DNA from 2 places in the Aeromonas sp. 25-AL00135 genome. Region 1 is predicted to be linked to the other one. Evidence: riboswitches for the same ligand, from Rfam matches in the RefSeq annotation. Region 1 holds a riboswitch; the other holds the start of a gene.

Evidence for each region. A riboswitch is a leader RNA that binds a small molecule or an ion and turns the genes downstream of it on or off. The one in region 1 is predicted to bind cyclic di-GMP.
Region 2: another riboswitch for cyclic di-GMP. It lies ahead of ACW5XC_RS00010 (glycosyl hydrolase family 18 protein); the one in region 1 lies ahead of ACW5XC_RS19660 (glycosyl hydrolase family 18 protein).

Annotation. Positions count from the first base shown of each region.
Region 1 is NZ_JBSTYQ010000029.1:11,205-15,706, forward strand. It holds gene ACW5XC_RS19655 (hybrid sensor histidine kinase/response regulator) at 1-2,031, shown strand, start outside; cyclic di-GMP riboswitch class I at 2,266-2,353, shown strand; gene ACW5XC_RS19660 (glycosyl hydrolase family 18 protein) at 2,456-4,502, shown strand, end outside.
Region 2 is NZ_JBSTYQ010000001.1:1,149-5,650, reverse strand. It holds gene ACW5XC_RS00010 (glycosyl hydrolase family 18 protein) at 1-2,761, opposite strand, end outside; cyclic di-GMP riboswitch class I at 2,877-2,959, opposite strand; gene ACW5XC_RS00005 (ExeM/NucH family extracellular endonuclease) at 3,253-4,502, shown strand, end outside.

The DNA.
Region 1 (4,502 bases):
TGGCCCGCATTTCGCGAGCTGAGTCTCGGAGCCTGGTGTATCTTCCTGAGCCTGCTATTCAACCTGCTCGGTTATGTGGCGGGCTCGCTGCTGTCGCGCCCTGCGGTGAGCGAGCGGCTGCAGGCGGCCAACTTTGTCGGCAAGCCGAGTCGCGATACCGCTGCCCTCTATCAGGCGCGGGTCTCGGTCAAGGAGCTGGAGATGCTGGCGGCCCGCTTTGTCGGTTCAAGCCGGGTCAAACGCGCCTTTGGTCGTTTCGCCGGTGAGCGGGGCGGCACCCTGGCGCCACAGATGCAGGCCTCGGCCGAGCTGATTGCCCACACTGAGCGGCTGCTGGCGGGGGTGTTTGGCACTTCGTCGGCGCGGCTGGTGCTCGCCTCTGCCCTGCAGGGGCGCAACATGCAGCTCGAGGAGATCGCCACCATAGTCGATGAGGCCTCCGACGTGTTTCGCTTCAACCGCGGCCTGCTGCAGGGGGCGATCGAGCATATCGGGCAGGGGATCTCGGTGGTGGACAGGGAGCTTCGGCTGGTGGCCTGGAACCGCCGCTACATCGAGCTGTTCCACTATCCGCCGGGGCTTATTCAGGCAGGGCGCCCCATCGAGGAGATCATTCGCTACAACGCCCAGCAGGGGCTCTGTGGTCCCGGTGATATCGAGGATCATGTGGCGCGGCGGGTCGCCTTTATGAAGCGCGGCATTGCCCATATCTCGGCGCGGGAGCGTCCGGACGGGCGGGTGATCGAGATGCAGGGCAATCCCATGCCGGCCGGTGGTTTCGTCATGACCTTTACCGACATCACGCCGTTTCGTGATGCCGAACGGGTGCTGCGTGAAGCCAACGAGCATCTGGAGGCGCGGGTCGCCGAGCGTACCCGCGAGCTCTCCGAACTCAACCGCCAGCTGCTGCTGGTCAACCAGCAGGTGGAGCGGGCCAATCAATCCAAGAGCCGTTTTCTGGCGGCGGTCAGCCACGATCTGACCCAGCCCCTCAACGCGGCCAAGCTGTTTACCTCCTCCCTGCTGGAGATGCTGCCGGCAGAAGAGGAGCCTGCCCGCATCGCCCGTCATATCGACGATGCGCTGGGGGCGACCGAGGATCTCATCAGCGATCTGCTCGATATCTCGCGCCTTGAGGCGGGCAAGTTCAAAGCCAAGAAACTCGACTTCGCCCTGCACGAGCTGTTCGACAACCTGAAGGCGGAGTTCGGGGTGCTGGCGCAGGCGGGGGGGATCCACTTCTCGGTGGTGGAGAGCAAGCTGGCGGTGCACAGCGATGTGCGCCTGCTGCGCCGGGTGCTGCAGAACTTCCTGACCAATGCGTTTCGCTACAACCCGGGCGGCCGGGTGCTACTTGGTTGCCGCCGGATGGGGGACAAGATCCGCATCGAGGTATGGGACAACGGCCCCGGCATCCCGCAGGACAAGCAGGAGGCTATTTTTGACGAGTTCTCCCGCCTCGATCACTCCCGCACCGCCAAGGAGCAGGGGCTGGGTCTGGGGCTCGCCATCGCCCGTGGCATCTCGCTGGTGCTCGGTCATCAGCTCACTTTGCAGAGTTGGCCGGGCAAGGGATCGGTCTTTGCGGTGACCCTCAATCTGGCGACCCGGCCGGTCACGGCCCATCAGCTGGCGGCGCCGGTGGTGCGTGACAGCCAGCTGGAAGGTGTAGCCGTGCTCTGTATCGACAACGAGCGGGACATTCTGACCGCCATGAGCACCCTGCTTGGCCGTTGGGGCTGCGAGGTGCGCTGTGCCGTCGATCTGGCCGAAGCCGAGGAGCTGGTGGCACAAGGGTTTGTGCCGAGACTGGTGCTCTCTGACTACCACCTCGACGACGGCAAGACCGGGTTGGAGGCGCTCGCTGCCCTGCAGCGGGTGTGTGGCGACGAGCTGGGAGGCATCATCATCAGTGCCGATCGCAAGAGCGAGTTGCAGGCGCAGATCCGCGAGCGGGGGTATGGCTACATCAGCAAGCCGGTCAAACCACTCAAACTGCGGGCCCTGATGAACAGCCTGCTGATGCGCTAGCCGCAGCCGGGGCGGCTAGCCGTGAACCGGCTCACAAAACCGCGCAATGATCCTGTGACCCGTGGTCATGGATGAATGCCGAAAACAGAGGTTTATTGGCGAAGATCTCTTCATCTTCCTGCGTAATGGCTGCCAGTTACTCTTTTGGCTTGCCACTGTCGGTGAACGCCGACAGTGGCAGACCGGATTGGCTCACTCTATAGTCGGGATGCGATTTTTTGCATCGCAAATGAAGTAACCGAAGGGCAAACCGATCGCAAGATCGGGACGCAAAGCTTCCGGTCCAGGGATGAGCCGTACTTGAGATAGCGGGGCCACCACAGGTTGTTGTGCACCTTTGCCAAGAGGCCGCACTGCCGTCTGCGTTACCTGTCAGGGCGTAGCCCTTTTCGTTGCCAACATAACGAAATAGGGAAATATAAAAATGCTAAGTCCAAAGCCTACCATGCTGGCCCTTGCGGTCGGTCTGTGCTGCGCCTCGTCCGCTTATGCTGCGGCGCCCGGCAAGCCCACCATCGGATGGGGTCCCACCAAGTTTTCCATCGTTGAAGTCGATCAGGCGGCCACTGCCTACAACAATCTGGTCAGGGTAAAGGATGCCGCCGATGTGGAGGTGAACTGGAACCTCTGGAGCGGCGATCTGGGCCAGAGTGCCAAGGTACTGCTAAATGGTCAGGAGGTGTGGTCCGGCCCCTCGGCCGCAGCGGGCAGCGCCAAATTCAAGGTGAAGAAAGGGGGGCGCTACCAGATGCAGGTGGCGCTGTGCAACGCCGATGGCTGTACCCTCTCTGATGCCAAGGAGATCGTGGTTGCCGATACCGACGGCAGCCATCTGGCGCCACTCAAGGCGCCGCTGCAGGAGAACAACAAGCCCTACGCCAACAAGTCCGGCAAGGTGGTGGGGACTTACTATGTGGAGTGGGGAGTCTATGGCCGCAAGTTTACGGTGGACAAGATCCCGGCCCAGAACCTGACCCATATCCTCTATGGTTTCACCCCCATCTGCGGCGGGGATGGCCTCAACGACAGCCTCAAGGAGATCGAAGGGAGCTTCCAGGCGCTGCAGCGGGCGTGTGCCGGTCGCGCCGACTTCAAGGTGGCGATGCACGATCCATGGGCCGCCATCCAGATGCCGCAAGGCAACCTCACTGCTCATGACGAGCCCTACAAGGGCAACTTTGGCGCCCTGATGGCGCTCAAGCAGGCCTATCCGAATCTCAAGATCCTCCCCTCGGTCGGCGGCTGGACCCTCTCCGACCCCTTCTACTTCCTCGGTGATAAAACCAAGCGCGATGTGTTTGTCGGCTCGGTGAAAGAGTTCCTGCAGACCTGGAAGTTCTTCGACGGTGTGGATATCGACTGGGAGTACCCGGGCGGACAGGGCGCCAACCCGAAACTGGGCAGCCCGAGTGATGGTGCCACCTATGTGGCCCTGATGAAGGAGCTGCGGGCCATGCTCGACGAGCTGGAGGCCGAGACCGGTCGCCAGTATGAGCTCACCTCGGCCATCGGGGCGGGGGGCGACAAGATCCAGGATGTGGACTACAAGGCGGCCCAGCCCTACATGGACCACATCTTCATGATGACCTACGACTACAACGGTGCCTGGAGCAACACCGAGCTGGGCCACCAGACCAACCTTTATGCGGCGAGCTGGGATCCCGATACCAAGTACACCACCGACAAGGCGGTCAATCAGCTGCTGGCGCAGGGGGTTGAGCCGGGCAAGCTGGTGGTTGGTGCCGCCATGTATGGCCGTGGCTGGACTGGCGTGAGCGGTTATCAGGGCAACAACCCCTTCACCGGCAAGGCGACCGGCAAGGTGAAAGGCACCTGGGAGGACGGGGTGGTGGATTACCGCGACATCGTCAACAACCGCATGGGCAGTGGCTGGGAGAAGAGCTACGACGAGGTGGCCGAGGCTCCCTACCTGTTCAAGGCGTCGACCGGCGATCTCATCACCTATGACAACGATCGCTCGGTCAAGGCCAAGGGGCAGTATGTGCTGGCCAACAAGCTCGGTGGCCTCTTCTCCTGGGAGATCGATGCCGACAACGGTGACATCCTCAACGCCATGCACGAGGGGCTGGGCCACGGCGAGGGGACGACTCCACCAGCCAACAAGCCGCCGCTGGCCAATGCAGGCAGTGACCTCAAGGTGACCGGCCCGACCGAGGTGACGCTGGATGGGTCGGCCTCCCACGATCCGGAAAACAGCGCGCTCAGCTACAGCTGGAAGCAGATCTCCGGGCCGCAGGCTGGCTTGCTTGATGCCACTCAGGCCAAGGCCCGCGTTGTACTCGATGCGGTGACTGCCGACATCAATCTGGTGTTCGAGCTGACAGTGACCGATGACCAGCAGTTGAGTGCCAAGGATCAGGTTGTTGTCACCAACAAGGCGCCGCAGGCCAATCTGGCGCCGGTGGTGAGTGTACCTGCTACGGCCTCTGTGGAGGCGGGCAAGCAGGTGA
Region 2 (4,502 bases), on a different contig from region 1:
CGCTGATGATGCGCATGCCGCTTGGCACGCCAGCGGCGGGCAGGTAGTAGGTCATGGCGACTTCAATCTCGGCCCCTGGCGCCAGAGTCTGCCAGCCCGGCAGGTTCATGGCGACCTTGTGGAAGTCCTTCTCGTTGGCAATGCCTTCCGAGTTGTCGTTGCCACCGCTCTCCACCACTTTCAGCCCCATGCCACTCTGATCCGTGATGGTGTCAGAGGTGGAGGTGGGTACCAGAAACTCGATGCGCGCGCCGCCCGGAATGGTCTGGGTCGACTTGTTGATCAGCTTGAGTTTCGGGTTGATCGGGTAGTTGGAGTCCCCTTCCTTGAAGCCGGAGAGGCTGACCTGGATATCGAGCTGGGCGCTCGGCGCGGCCAGATCGTTTTGCTTGGTGTTGTACGGAGTTGCCTTGGCAAACTTCTCATAAGCCAGGGTGGTCAGGGTACTGCCCATGCCGTACTCGTTCTTGGCCGGATCGAAGGCGTAATCACCCGCCATCTCCCAGAACATCACGCCACCCAGACCGCGCTTGATGATGTAGTCGAGCTTGTGGCCCATGGACTCTTCATCTTCGGTTGAGAGGAACACCTTCTTCTCTTCATTCCACAACCAGGGCGCGTGTGCCTTGTCATCGTAGTAACGCACATACTTGCCCTGCATCACGTGAGCCGGATTGTTGGGATCCAGACCCCAGGCAGTGCCATAACTCGGCAGCGTGGTGATGCCGAGGCTGGCTGCATGCTCCAGGTTTTTGGCATGCCACATGGGCACGGCGCCACCGCCGATCTCTTTGCCGTTCTTGTCCAGATCATGCCAGATGTTGTCGATGCCGACCGCCCCGTTACCGCACGGAATGGTACTGCCACCTGTGCCCGGCTGGCACTCGTTCTGGCTCGGCAGGGCTGCCTTGCCACCCAACCCATGACTGCCACCGCTCACCCCCTGCCAACCGCGGGTGTAATAGGGCACGCCAACGTTGATCTTGCCAGCCGCCAGCGCACCGCGGAAGTAGTGGGCAGACCAGGCCGCGTTGAGGTAACCGATACCGCCAAACTGGGTCTGGGTATAGACGCCCCAGTGGGAGAGCTCGGGGTCGGCATTGTTGTCGAACAGGGCCGCGTTGTGACCGACAAAGTGGTTCCAGGCACCGTGGAAGTCATAGGTCATCAGGTTGACGTAGTCGAGGTACCGGGTGACCTGGAAGTTCTCCATCCCGCGCAGCAGATAGGCCGAGGCCGGTGAGGCGATGGTCAGCATATACTTGCGGCCATCTTCGTTACCGGCGTTGTCGAGCCGCGCCCGCAAGGTCTTCATCAGCACCTCGTAGTTGGCAAACAGCTTGGCCCGGCACTGGTTGGAGAGCGGGAAGTCGTTGGGATTGCCCGCATCCTTCATCGAGGTGGGGTATTCGTAGTCGATATCGACCCCGTCAAAACCGTACTGGCGGATAAAGCTCACCGCCGAGTCAGCCAGGGTGTTGATACCGGCAGTATTGACCGAGCAGTCACCCTTGGTAGTGGCAGTGTAGAAACCGCGGGTATCGGCCCAGCCCCCGACCGAGATGAGGGTCTTCACGTCCGGATACTGCTTCTTGTACTTCGACAGCAGGTTGAAGTGGCCCTTGTAGGCGAATTCAGGATCCATCTCGGCACCCGGCACGCCATCCCAGGTCATCTTGGTGGCTGCATCGTCCACCTTGATGGTGTGGCTCTGCTCATCCACCGCCGCGAAGGCGTAGTTGATGTGGGTGATCTTGTTCCAGGGGATGTCGCTCACCAGATAGGCGGGCAGGCCGTTCTTGCCGGTGCGCCAGGAGGTGAAGTAGCCGATGACCCGGCGGGCATGGTCATCCCCCATGCACTCGTAACCATCCGGGCGATAGATCTGGCGAATGTCACAAGAGAGGTTGCCACCGGTGGGCGGCAGCGCGGCCTCCTCGACATTGACGGTCACCGCCGCCGACTCGCCGCTCAGGTTGGTCTTGTCAGTGGCCACCAGCTTGAGGGCAGCACTGCCTTTGGCATCCGGTGTCCAGTTCACCTGCCAGGGGGCAGTGGTATCTTCGCCCACCTTCTTGCCGTCGACATAGAGCTCGACTTTGGCCACATCGTTGTTGGCATCGGTAACGTTGCCACTCACCGCCACACTGCGACCCAGCGTCACCTTGGCGCCATTGGCCGGGCTGCTGATGCTCGCCTTGGGCGCCTCTGGCGCCACCACGGCGGCGACGTTGAAGCTCGAATCCGCTTCGCTCAGCACCTTGCCATCTTTATCCAGCGCGCGAGCTTTGAGGGTATGCCCCCCCACTCCGGCGGCGCTCCAGCTGGCACTCCAGGGCGAGGCGCTTGCCGTGGCAACCAGCTTGCCGTCGACAAGATATTCCACCCGGGCCAAGGCCGTTACCGGGCCGCTCAGGCTCACCGCCAGCGCCACGCTGGCTCCTTCGTTGAAACTGGCACCAGCAGCTGGCGAGCTGACGGCTACGCCGAGTGCAGGAGGGGGCACCTCGCCACCATAGGGCTTCCAGGCATCTGCCCAAACCACACCTACCCCCGGCTCATAGTGATAGGGGGATGCCCCGCACCAGCCTGAATAGGGAAATTCTTTGCACTCGTAGAGGGCACCGACGTTGCTGACGATATCGCCAGCCTTGTAGGCAGTACCGGATTTATAGGCGGGATAAGCGGCCTGAGCCCAGGCGGGCGCAGCCGCAAGGGCGACCAGCATGGCAAGCCTGCTGGGTCTGAAAAGCTGTTGCATATTGTTATCTTCCTTGTTTTGTCTTGGCTTGGTCACCAAGGCAAAGAACAATCGCAACCTGCATGATGGGCGCAGACAACTGGCAATGGACCTGCCACAAAAACCACCCCTCACCCAGGGAAACCCCGCTATCTGGATCCACGATCGAGACCGGAAGCATTGCGCCCCGGCATCACTGCCGGTTTGCCCTTTACCTGGGTTCCGTGAGGAACGAACCCAGTATAGGAAGGCGACAAGATCCCCTCAATCTTTATTCTCAAAGAGAATTATCCCCTGCCACGAAAGCGTCATGATCACAGGGTTAAAATTGATTGAATTATCAAAAAAATCATATCGTTATTGGGATCATAAAAACGCTTTCCCACACCTTCCCAGATTCATTTAATGTGCGTTGGCTCACTGGTATGACATGCCAGAAATGTGACAATGCGCGCCCTTGGTCAACGAGCCAAGGCTATGGAATCACTGGCAAAAATAAAAAAGGAACACCTATGAAAGGTACTCGTACCCTGCTGTCGCTGGCCGTGGGGCTGGCACTTGCATCCTCAGGCGCCCATGCGGCATTTGTCTGCCCGTCCGATCCGGCTCAACTCACCCCCATCCCGACCATTCAGGGCACAGGCTCCGCCAGCGCGCTGGCCACCCAGACCGTGACCGACAAGAACGGCAATGTGACCGGTAAAATCAGCACGGGCACCTTCAACGTTCGCGGTATCGTGACGACGCTGGGCCAAAGCCTGACCAAGGGTTTCTATCTGACCGACCCGGTGGGCGATGGCAATGCGGCCACCTCTGATGGCATCTTTGTCTATCTGAACGACAAGGACTTCGCGACCAAATATAAAGACGTCAAACCGGGGAGCGAAGTCTGTCTGGAAGCACAGGTGCAAGAATTTTACGGCGGCACCCAGCTGACCCCGTTAGTCGACAAGGCCACCAAAAAAGCCCACTTGCAAGTCACCGCACAAGGGCTGAATGTGCCGACCAGCGTACTGCAGGTCAATGAAGGGGAGACGCTGGCGCAAGCGCTCAATCGCCACGAAGGGATGCGGGTACGTCTTGACAGCAGCAGTGACCTGCACCTGACCCGCAACTACGGCTTCGACTACAAGGTCTATCGCAACAACGTAGAGTTGGCCCACAAAACCCCGCTGATCAAACCGACCCAACTTCATGTTGCCAACAGTGCGGACGCTGTCGCACTGGCCACCAAAAATGGCAGCAACCGTCTGGTGGTAGAGTCCGATAACAACAAAGTACCGGATGGCGTACTGCCCTGGTTCCCGAGCTGGGATGCCGATCAGGGATATCTGCGCATCGGTGATCAACTGACCGGGCTGGAGGGGGTAATCGTCTATAACAAAGATGCCTTCCGTCTGGTAGTACCGAGCAATGTCACCCTGACTGCCGGTGCTCTGCTGCGCAGCCCTGAAGAGGATCGTCAAGACGCGCCGGCTCGCCTCGCTGGCAGCGATCTGCGGATCGGCAGCTTCAACGTGCTCAACTACTTCACCAGCCACTCCAGCATTGGCGGTGCACTCAATATCCTGTGCAAGGATCAGGCGGATGCCGACAACGCCAAAGGTTGCAACCGGGGAGCCAAGAGCCAGCCCGAGTTCGAGAAGCAGCGCACCAAGATCGTCAATGCCATTACCGCAATGGATGCCGATCTGCTCGGCCTGATGGAGATGGAGAACAACGGCTTCGAGGATAACTCGGCCCTCCACAATCTGGTGACCCG